DNA from 3 places in the Paenibacillus sp. FSL W8-0426 genome. Region 1 is predicted to be linked to each of the others. Evidence: a T-box and tRNA genes for the amino acid it is inferred to sense, from the RefSeq annotation. Region 1 holds a T-box; the other regions hold tRNA genes.
The links. A T-box is a leader RNA that pairs with one kind of tRNA and senses whether it is charged. The one in region 1 lies ahead of trpS (tryptophan--tRNA ligase), so its partner is inferred to be a tRNA-Trp.

Region 1 (3,248 bases):
CTGCATCGGAAGCATAGGCTTATCCCCGGATTTTCCCTTAGAAAGGGGAATCAAAAAATCCGGGGATAAGAGCGATCGAAAGATGGTACTGCACTCGCAGTGCTTTGTGTGATTGATTCATGCGGTTTATATAGCGGCTTTTTTTGGTGGGTCATTTTTGGGCGGCACGATTCCAAACGGAGGTTGCGCGTTGTACACGATTGACCATATAAATTCCGACCGACACGAACAGCAGGGCAATCAGGTTTTTCAGTTCGAAAATGGTTTCCCCCAGAAATAACGCCGATAACAATGCGCCGAAAACGGGAATAAGAAAGTTAAAGACGGAGATTCTGCCCACCTTGTTGTACTTCAGAAGCAAATTCCACAAACCAAACGCAGCTGAGGACAGCACAACCAAATACAGCAGGTTGCCAGTAGACCCCGGCGTAAAGTGCGTCACGCTGCCCCCAAGCAAAACACCTAGCAGGGCAAGTGCCAATCCGCCGACGAACAGGCTGAACCCCGTTACAATCAACACATCAATGGAGCCTGTCAAATGTTTGGCATAAATGGCCGTAATGGAAAAAATGAGTGCAGCGATAATAATGAACCCTTCCCCTGTAAATGAGACGGAGAACGTCAGCAGGTCTGAGTGAAAATTGACGATGATTACGCCGATAAATCCGAGTAAACAACCGAAGACTTTATTTTTGCTGAGCTTATCGTTTTGATATAGGAAATGGGCCAGGACAACGCTGAAAAAGGTCGCCGTTGCATTCATGATCGATCCTTTGACACCGGTCGTATTTGAAACGCCTATATAGAAAAACATATATTGCAAGCCTGTTTGCAATACGCCAAGCATGGCGAGGCTTGTCCATTGACGCCCGGACAATTCGAATTTCCGTTTTCGAAAGACACGAAATAGAATCAGGAGCAGCAGCCCTGCCAATATGAACCGATACCCGGCAAAAACGAATTTGGACGCAATGTCTTCCGGGGCGATCTCAAAAGCGATATACCCTAGTTTAATGGACGGGAAAGCACTTCCCCACAACAGGCAGCATAGGCTGGCAACTACGGTTACAAATAAAGGTTTGCTAAATGGGTGTTTTTTTTCGATTGCCGATTCTCCGTGCACGTTCAATCTTCTCCTCGCACATTGTATATGTATATGTTCGAATAACACATCCTTCTGACCATATCACAAATGGCCGCCGCTTGTAATCAAAAATGATAAAATCACGTTCTTTGTCCGACATAGGCAGAGTTTGAGGTTCCGGTTCATCCACCAGGAAAACGTTCAACGGGGCGATGGCCTGGCCATCAACATTTAAAGGTTGACATTCCTTCGTTTGTTCATGTAAACTCTTTAACAATTAACCAACAATGATATTTAGGCGATGAATGGAAAGAGTAGTTGTGCGAATTCGTCCAAGCGAGCCGGCGATTGGTGAGAGGTCCGGCACGAGGCAGCGCAATGAATGGGTCCATTCGCTTCAATCCGAACTTCGTACTGCGAACAGTAGGCGTTGACGGCATCCCACCGTTATTCCAGGGAGCCCTGTTAGTCGTTTTGACAGGTTAGAGTGCGGCCTTTGGCCGAATTCGGGTGGTAACGCGGAGCCAAACACTTCGTCCCTTTACGGGATGAAGTGTTTTTTTTGTTTTGGAAGCCTCGGGATGAAGGACGCGTAAAAGAGGAGGAATAACAATGAACAAACAAATTTTGTCAGGCATTAAGCCTAGCGGCGACTTGAATATTGGAGGTTATGGCGGGGCACTCAGTCAATTCGTCCAGTATCAACATGATTTTGAGTGTTTTTTCTTCGTTCCTGATTTGCATGCCATCACTGTGCCGCAGGATCCGCAACAATTGGCACGGCGGACCAGAGAAATCGCGGCGTTCTATATTGCGGCCGGCATTGACCCGGCGAAATCCGCCATTTTCCTGCAATCGCAGGTGCCCGCTCACACGGAGCTTGCCTGGTTGCTTGAAACCCAAGCAAGCTTTGGCGAATTGGGCAGAATGACCCAGTTCAAAGACAAATCGAACGGGAAAGAATCGGTAAGCTCGGCCTTGTTCACGTATCCGGTCCTTATGGCAGCCGATATCCTGCTCTATCAAGCGACCCATGTACCTGTCGGCGAAGACCAGAAACAGCATCTGGAATTAACGCGCAATCTGGCCGAACGCTTCAATCATCGTTTCGGGGAGACGTTCGTTGTACCTGAACCGCTGATCCAGGACATTGGCAGTCGAATCATGGGATTAGATGATCCCACCAAGAAAATGAGCAAGAGCAATCCGAACCTCAGCAGTTATGTGTTGATGCTCGATCCTCCTGACACGATCCGGAAGAAATTTGCCCGCGCCGTCACCGATTCGGAGGGCAGCGTACGCTGTGACTGGGACACCAAGCCTGCCGTCAGCAATCTGATCGAAATCTATTCGGTGTTTGCCAACGAACCCGTGGAAATCATCGAGAAGAGATACGCCGGTGAGGGTTACGGCACGTTCAAAAAGGATTTGGCAGAGGTCGTGGTTGACAAATTAGTACCCATTCAGGAAAAATTCAAGGAAATCGTAGATTCCCGGGAGTTGGACGATATTCTGAAACGAGGTGCCCAAAAAGCATCCGAGAAAGCATATGACACCCTAAAACGCGCCAAACAGGCGATGGGTTTGGTCACATTTTAAATGAAAGCCTGGATTCGTGTTTTTGAAACATGAATAAAAGCAGCCTACGAATGGCAACATAAAAAAGTGGTATACTTCTATTTTCCAGAGGAGGTCTCCTTTTATGGCACGCCAGAAAAGAAGGCAGGAAGCTGCTTGGAAGTCACGAAAGCAAGAACAGCATCCTCATGGCAAAATCAAATCGCTCAAAGAATTATCAAGCGAATATGACGAGAAGCATACTACGTTATAGGTGGAAGGCTGTCGGTATTTTACCGGCAGTCTTTTGCATTTTAGAAGCTTGCCAAATGGCTCAGGATCGACCTAGGCCTAACATGTTCACCAATATATATCCCATAAATGCAAGCAGCACCGAACCGATAAAACCGGCGGCCAAAGCGTTTAAACCCATTCGTCGAAATGTACCTGTATCTACATTGAGTCCCAGGCCAGCCATCGCCATCGCAATGAGCAAATAAGCCGCGAAAACGATCTGGTTTGCTGCCGCTGCAGGGATGATCTGCAATGTATTCACCGCACTCATCGCAAGGAAACCAAAAATGAACCAAGGGATGGGAATAGATTT
Region 2 (3,248 bases), 2.8 Mb from region 1:
TAGGTGGGAGCCTGAGAAGCATGAGCGCCAGCTTGTGTGGAGGCACCGTTGGGATACCACCCTGATCGTATCTAGGTTCTAACCTGGTGCCCTAATCGGGTACGGGGACAGTGTCAGGTGGGCAGTTTGACTGGGGCGGTCGCCTCCTAAAGAGTAACGGAGGCGCCCAAAGGTTCCCTCAGAATGGTTGGAAATCATTCGAAGAGTGCAAAGGCATAAGGGAGCTTGACTGCGAGACCTACAAGTCGAGCAGGGACGAAAGTCGGGCTTAGTGATCCGGTGGTACCGCATGGAAGGGCCATCGCTCAACGGATAAAAGCTACCCTGGGGATAACAGGCTTATCTCCCCCAAGAGTCCACATCGACGGGGAGGTTTGGCACCTCGATGTCGGCTCATCGCATCCTGGGGCTGAAGTAGGTCCCAAGGGTTGGGCTGTTCGCCCATTAAAGCGGTACGCGAGCTGGGTTCAGAACGTCGTGAGACAGTTCGGTCCCTATCTGTCGTGGGCGTAGGAAATTTGAGAGGAGCTGTCCTTAGTACGAGAGGACCGGGATGGACGTACCGCTGGTGTACCAGTTGTTCCGCCAGGAGCACCGCTGGGTAGCTATGTACGGACGGGATAAGCGCTGAAAGCATCTAAGCGTGAAGCCCCCCTCAAGATGAGATTTCCCAGTATGTAAGACCCCTTGAAGACGACGAGGTAGATAGGCTGGGGGTGGAAGTGCAGCAATGCATGGAGCTGACCAGTACTAATCGGTCGAGGGCTTATCCAAGAAATGCAGGTTCTAAGATCGCAAGTTTCGTTTCGAATCCAGTTTTCAGAGAGCAATCTCTGAACTGAAAAATCGTTTGGTGGCGATGGCGGAGGGGTTCCACACGTTCCCATCCCGAACACGACCGTTAAGCCCTCTAGCGCCGATGGTACTTGGACCGCAGGGTCCTGGGAGAGTAGGAAGTCGCCAAGCGAAACCCCTTAAGGGGCTTTTTTTTCGCCTTATTTGCTTGGGCCCTTAGCTCAGTTGGTTAGAGCGCACCTCTGATAAGGGTGAGGTCGGTGGTTCGAGTCCACCAGGGCCCACCATTTAACTTACAAATCAATAAATCCTACATATTATGGGGCCATAGCTCAGCTGGGAGAGCGCCTGCCTTGCAAGCAGGAGGTCAGCGGTTCGATCCCGCTTGGCTCCACCATTATATCAAGGCCCGTTGGTCAAGGGGTTAAGACACCTCCCTTTCACGGAGGTAACAGGGGTTCGAATCCCCTACGGGTCATAGCAACTTTCTAAGAATGTGGAGGCTTAGCTCAGCTGGGAGAGCATCTGCCTTACAAGCAGAGGGTCGGGGGTTCGATCCCCTCAGCCTCCACCATATACGCCGGTGTAGCTCAACTGGTAGAGCAACTGACTTGTAATCAGTAGGTTGGGGGTTCAAGTCCTCTCGCCGGCACCATTTAGTGCCTGGAACCGTGGTGTAGTTGGCCTAACATGCCTGCCTGTCACGCAGGAGATCGCGGGTTCGAATCCCGTCGGTTCCGCCACTTGAATATTCATCAGGGATGAGAATCCGTAAATGGGTTCGTCGAAGCATTCACTTCGAAAGCATAAGCTGCGCAGTCTCGAACGAAGTGAGAGTATCTCGTCGGTTCCGTCACTTTGAATATTCATCAGGGATGGCAATTCGGTATTGGGTTTGTCAATTCCGCTTTTATCTTTATAAACGAATATGGCTCGGTAGCTCAGTCGGTAGAGCAGAGGACTGAAAATCCTCGTGTCGGCGGTTCGATTCCGTCCCGAGCCACCTTATATTGTGGAGGCTTAGCGAAGTGGCCAAACGCATCAGACTGTAAATCTGCTCCCGTACGGGTTCGGTGGTTCGAATCCATCAGCCTCCACCATTATTTTATAGGGGCATAGTTTAAAGGTAGAACAGCGGTCTCCAAAACCGTTAGTGTGGGTTCAATTCCTGCTGCCCCTGCCAGAGAATTTTTTTAGTAAGAGCCATTAGCTCAGTTGGTAGAGCACCTGACTTTTAATCAGGGTGTCGAAGGTTCGAGTCCTTCATGGCTCACCAGTTATATTATGCGGTCGTGGCGGAATTGGCAGACGCGCACGGTTCAGGTCCGTGTGGGCTAACCCCCCGTGGAGGTTCGAGTCCTCTCGACCGCACCAATCATATGCGGACGTGGCTCAGCGGTAGAGCATCGCCTTGCCAAGGCGAGGGTCGCGGGTTCGATTCCCGTCGTCCGCTCCAAATATGCGCCCTTAGCTCAGCTGGATAGAGCGTTTGACTACGAATCAAAAGGTCGGGAGTTCGAATCTCTCAGGGCGCGCCATTTAATTAAATAAGCCGGTGTGGCGGAATGGCAGACGCGCTCGACTCAAAATCGAGTGGGAAACCGTGGAGGTTCGAGTCCTCTCACCGGTATGTTTTCGGGATGTAGCTCAGCTTGGTAGAGCACCTGGTTTGGGACCAGGGGGTCGCATGTTCAAATCGTGTCATCCCGATTTTTTATAGGATGCGGGTGTAGTTCAATGGTAGAACTCCAGCCTTCCAAGCTGGTAGCGTGGGTTCGATTCCCATCACCCGCTTAAACTTTTTTTGAGACCCTTGTGCGACAAGGGTTTTTTCTTTGCTTAAATTTCGACATACTGATCTCGAAGCAGCGTGCCCGCGGTATGCCGTATCCTCAATCCTCGGAGCGATGCCGACCAGGGAGGAATATTCAATTCCACATCCTAGATTTCGGTATCTGTACCGGCCCATCCACAGTTCTGATTTTCGCCCGATCCTCCTAAAGAGTGGAACAACATATTATAAACGCAAAAAGAAATGTAGAAGTATTTAAGAATGCCACGATTCCTGGAGGCGAAGCGCTCGATCCTGGAACCCCAATAGTAGTCCAATTCGTCGTCTCTTAATGGTCTGTTTTTAAATTAATGCAAGAAGGATCTGCTTCGCATTTAGACGAGCGGGTCCTTTTCTCGATCTTGTGTACGTTTGACAACCATAGACTTCGACCATCACCCAACTTATATTTAAAACACAAAAAAGCTTTTGCGCTGCAAGGGCTTTTTTTGTTGCTTATAAATGATGTTCCACGGCTGATGAAAGAGCCTTTACTACGATGGCAAACAGATTATGCAGCATTGCATAGATTGAATGGGCTTATGGGCACGTTAATGAACATTAGGTACCGTGAACGTTGGAAAGGATGAAGACATCACGAAGGAGGAACATTCCATGATCC
Region 3 (3,248 bases), 2.6 Mb from region 1:
GTTGGAAATCATTCGAAGAGTGCAAAGGCATAAGGGAGCTTGACTGCGAGACCTACAAGTCGAGCAGGGACGAAAGTCGGGCTTAGTGATCCGGTGGTACCGCATGGAAGGGCCATCGCTCAACGGATAAAAGCTACCCTGGGGATAACAGGCTTATCTCCCCCAAGAGTCCACATCGACGGGGAGGTTTGGCACCTCGATGTCGGCTCATCGCATCCTGGGGCTGAAGTAGGTCCCAAGGGTTGGGCTGTTCGCCCATTAAAGCGGTACGCGAGCTGGGTTCAGAACGTCGTGAGACAGTTCGGTCCCTATCTGTCGTGGGCGTAGGAAATTTGAGAGGAGCTGTCCTTAGTACGAGAGGACCGGGATGGACGTACCGCTGGTGTACCAGTTGTTCCGCCAGGAGCACCGCTGGGTAGCTATGTACGGACGGGATAAGCGCTGAAAGCATCTAAGCGTGAAGCCCCCCTCAAGATGAGATTTCCCAGTATGTAAGACCCCTTGAAGACGACGAGGTAGATAGGCTGGGGGTGGAAGTGCAGCAATGCATGGAGCTGACCAGTACTAATCGGTCGAGGGCTTATCCAAAAAATGCAGGTTCTAAGTCGCAGATTTCGTTTCGAATCCAGTTTTCAGAGAGCAATCTCTGAGTGAAAAACGGGTACATCAGTTGATGTGCGGATCGTTTTTCAATACAAAACAATATTCCCTGATAGCTCAGTTGGTAGAGCACTCGACTGTTAATCGAGTTGTCACAGGTTCGAGTCCTGTTCGGGGAGCCATATGGAGAGGTGTCCGAGTTGGCCGAAGGAGCACGATTGGAAATCGTGTAGGCGCCAAAAGCGTCTCGAGGGTTCGAATCCCTCTCTCTCCGTTCTGATTTTTAAATGCAAGGCCCGTTGGTCAAGGGGTTAAGACACCTCCCTTTCACGGAGGTAACAGGGGTTCGAATCCCCTACGGGTCATGTTTATCCAAAAGACTTGATTTTATCATTGATTATATGATATGATCATAAATGTCTTGTTCGGAGGCTTAGCTCAGCTGGGAGAGCATCTGCCTTACAAGCAGAGGGTCGGGGGTTCGAACCCCTCAGCCTCCACCATATACTTTTTTAACGACGCGGGGTGGAGCAGCCCGGTAGCTCGTCGGGCTCATAACCCGAAGGCCGCAGGTTCAAATCCTGCCCCCGCAATTGAACTTATTTTAAATAAGGGATCTTGGAACCGTGGTGTAGTTGGCCTAACATGCCTGCCTGTCACGCAGGAGATCGCGGGTTCGAATCCCGTCGGTTCCGCCATTTTCTTTCAAACATTGAGGAAGCTGTTCACTAAATCTGCTGTAAGGCACTGACGCCTGGATAAAGTGCAACGTTTCAAGATTAACTTTATTATGGCTCGGTAGCTCAGTCGGTAGAGCAGAGGACTGAAAATCCTCGTGTCGGCGGTTCGATTCCGTCCCGAGCCACCATTGAATCTAATAATCGAATATGCCGGTGTAGCTCAATTGGTAGAGCAACTGACTTGTAATCAGTAGGTTGGGGGTTCAAGTCCTCTCGCCGGCACCATTGTGGAGGCTTAGCGAAGTGGCCAAACGCATCAGACTGTAAATCTGCTCCCGTACGGGTTCGGTGGTTCGAATCCATCAGCCTCCACCATTGCTTTTAGGGGCATAGTTTAAAGGTAGAACAGCGGTCTCCAAAACCGTTAGTGTGGGTTCAATTCCTGCTGCCCCTGCCAATTCTTTATTAATTATGTATTATGGCGATCGTGGCGAAGTGGTTAACGCACCGGTTTGTGGATCCGGCATTCGGGGGTTCAATTCCCCTCGATCGCCCTCTAGTGGGGATTAGCCAAGCGGTAAGGCAACGGACTTTGACTCCGTCATGCATAGGTTCAAATCCTATATCCCCAGCCATTATTTGCGGACGTGGCTCAGCGGTAGAGCATCGCCTTGCCAAGGCGAGGGTCGCGGGTTCGATTCCCGTCGTCCGCTCCAATAGAATATGGCGCCATAGCCAAGTGGTAAGGCACAGCTCTGCAAAAGCTTTATCCCCAGTTCGAATCTGGGTGGCGCCTCCAGTAAATATGCCGGCGTGGCGGAATGGCAGACGCGCTCGACTCAAAATCGAGTGGGAAACCGTGGAGGTTCGAGTCCTCTCGCCGGTATTCAGTATTAAGAAAACAGTCCAGTAGAGATTACATCTAATGGGCTGTTTTTTTGTTTATCTATATGCTTACAAAATGAAATGATTAGGTGGGAGTACAGTGCCGGATTTGCATACAGAACACGATTATTCACAATTATTATTTGACCTATCTCTTTGGGAAGAAGCCTGGAGAAAGAGAAAGGCGTCCATGCCTCCCAGGAAAGGGAGCTATCCGTTCGATACGGAGGAAGCCTTTGAACGGTGGGCCAGAGAATACCACCATCAGTCGTTCACGGAAGAAGGCAAACAACGTTCTGGTCGCATTATGGGCTGGATTGAGAATCAGGGCGTCGAATATAAGGGGTTAACGATACTGGATGTCGGCGCCGCCTCAGGTGCGTTCAGCATACCATTCGCGGAAAAAGGAGCAACGGTTACTGCTGTTGAACCTTCGCATTTTCTGACCGCTTTGATGAAAGAAACCATTCCTGCCGAATTAAGATCCAGGATCGACATTGTGTCGGAACGTTTTGAGGAATTGTCCATTCAGGACAAAGGCTGGGAAAAGAAGTTCGATTTGGTGTTTGCCTCCATGTGTCCAGCCATGTCCGACTGGGAGACGGTGGAACAAGCCATCCTCTGCGCCAGGCAATATGTGTATATCAGCACGATGGCGGCTCCACGCGAGCACACCCTAATGGATGAGTTGAAAGAGGTGTTGGGGGTAAAATCGACATTCAGAGCAGGAGATATGGCATACATCCAACAGCTTCTATATTTGAAGGGATATTCTTATACGAGCATTATCACCAAAGAAACGACTACGTTGGAGATGCCGTTGGAGGATGTCGTGCATAAGCTGCCGGAATGGCTCAAAACGTACAAGCTGCCAACGGATGAACAGACTCTGCGACTTGCTGAAGAGCACATTAGAAAGACATTTCCGGATGGCGTCGTCACGTTTACGCGGGGAGGACGATTCGGAAAAATATTGATTCAACTCGATCAACCTCAGATGAAAACTGTACGGAAATAAGCATGAAGTTACGAGCGGTTGTTCATATAATAGTATGATCAGAAAAACCAAGAGGGGCAGTGGAA

Region 2: it encodes a tRNA-Trp, which carries the amino acid that the T-box ahead of trpS (tryptophan--tRNA ligase) is inferred to sense. The anticodon was not compared.
Region 3: it encodes a tRNA-Trp, which carries the amino acid that the T-box ahead of trpS (tryptophan--tRNA ligase) is inferred to sense. The anticodon was not compared.

Annotation. Positions count from the first base shown of each region.
Region 1 is NZ_CP150203.1:3,240,089-3,243,336, forward strand. It holds gene MKY59_RS14680 (DMT family transporter) at 152-1,123, opposite strand; T-box leader at 1,377-1,628, shown strand; gene trpS (tryptophan--tRNA ligase) at 1,697-2,683, shown strand; gene MKY59_RS14690 (DUF6254 family protein) at 2,787-2,915, shown strand; gene MKY59_RS14695 (YeiH family protein) at 2,976-3,248, opposite strand, start outside.
Region 2 is NZ_CP150203.1:403,449-406,696, forward strand. It holds rRNA gene MKY59_RS01865 (23S ribosomal RNA) at 1-774, shown strand, start outside; rRNA gene rrf (5S ribosomal RNA) at 850-966, shown strand; tRNA gene MKY59_RS01875 (tRNA-Ile) at 1,006-1,082, shown strand; tRNA gene MKY59_RS01880 (tRNA-Ala) at 1,117-1,192, shown strand; tRNA gene MKY59_RS01885 (tRNA-Glu) at 1,202-1,273, shown strand; tRNA gene MKY59_RS01890 (tRNA-Val) at 1,294-1,369, shown strand; tRNA gene MKY59_RS01895 (tRNA-Thr) at 1,375-1,450, shown strand; tRNA gene MKY59_RS01900 (tRNA-Asp) at 1,461-1,538, shown strand; tRNA gene MKY59_RS01905 (tRNA-Phe) at 1,726-1,798, shown strand; tRNA gene MKY59_RS01910 (tRNA-Tyr) at 1,810-1,895, shown strand; tRNA gene MKY59_RS01915 (tRNA-Trp) at 1,905-1,978, shown strand; tRNA gene MKY59_RS01920 (tRNA-Lys) at 1,996-2,071, shown strand; tRNA gene MKY59_RS01925 (tRNA-Leu) at 2,082-2,169, shown strand; tRNA gene MKY59_RS01930 (tRNA-Gly) at 2,177-2,251, shown strand; tRNA gene MKY59_RS01935 (tRNA-Arg) at 2,257-2,333, shown strand; tRNA gene MKY59_RS01940 (tRNA-Leu) at 2,347-2,425, shown strand; tRNA gene MKY59_RS01945 (tRNA-Pro) at 2,432-2,505, shown strand; tRNA gene MKY59_RS01950 (tRNA-Gly) at 2,519-2,589, shown strand; gene cdaS (sporulation-specific diadenylate cyclase CdaS) at 3,242-3,248, shown strand, end outside.
Region 3 is NZ_CP150203.1:5,863,802-5,867,049, reverse strand. It holds rRNA gene MKY59_RS26595 (23S ribosomal RNA) at 1-588, shown strand, start outside; tRNA gene MKY59_RS26590 (tRNA-Asn) at 707-782, shown strand; tRNA gene MKY59_RS26585 (tRNA-Ser) at 786-874, shown strand; tRNA gene MKY59_RS26580 (tRNA-Glu) at 894-965, shown strand; tRNA gene MKY59_RS26575 (tRNA-Val) at 1,028-1,103, shown strand; tRNA gene MKY59_RS26570 (tRNA-Met) at 1,120-1,193, shown strand; tRNA gene MKY59_RS26565 (tRNA-Asp) at 1,221-1,298, shown strand; tRNA gene MKY59_RS26560 (tRNA-Phe) at 1,393-1,468, shown strand; tRNA gene MKY59_RS26555 (tRNA-Thr) at 1,490-1,565, shown strand; tRNA gene MKY59_RS26550 (tRNA-Tyr) at 1,570-1,655, shown strand; tRNA gene MKY59_RS26545 (tRNA-Trp) at 1,664-1,737, shown strand; tRNA gene MKY59_RS26540 (tRNA-His) at 1,762-1,834, shown strand; tRNA gene MKY59_RS26535 (tRNA-Gln) at 1,841-1,915, shown strand; tRNA gene MKY59_RS26530 (tRNA-Gly) at 1,922-1,996, shown strand; tRNA gene MKY59_RS26525 (tRNA-Cys) at 2,006-2,079, shown strand; tRNA gene MKY59_RS26520 (tRNA-Leu) at 2,088-2,166, shown strand; gene MKY59_RS26515 (methyltransferase domain-containing protein) at 2,356-3,183, shown strand.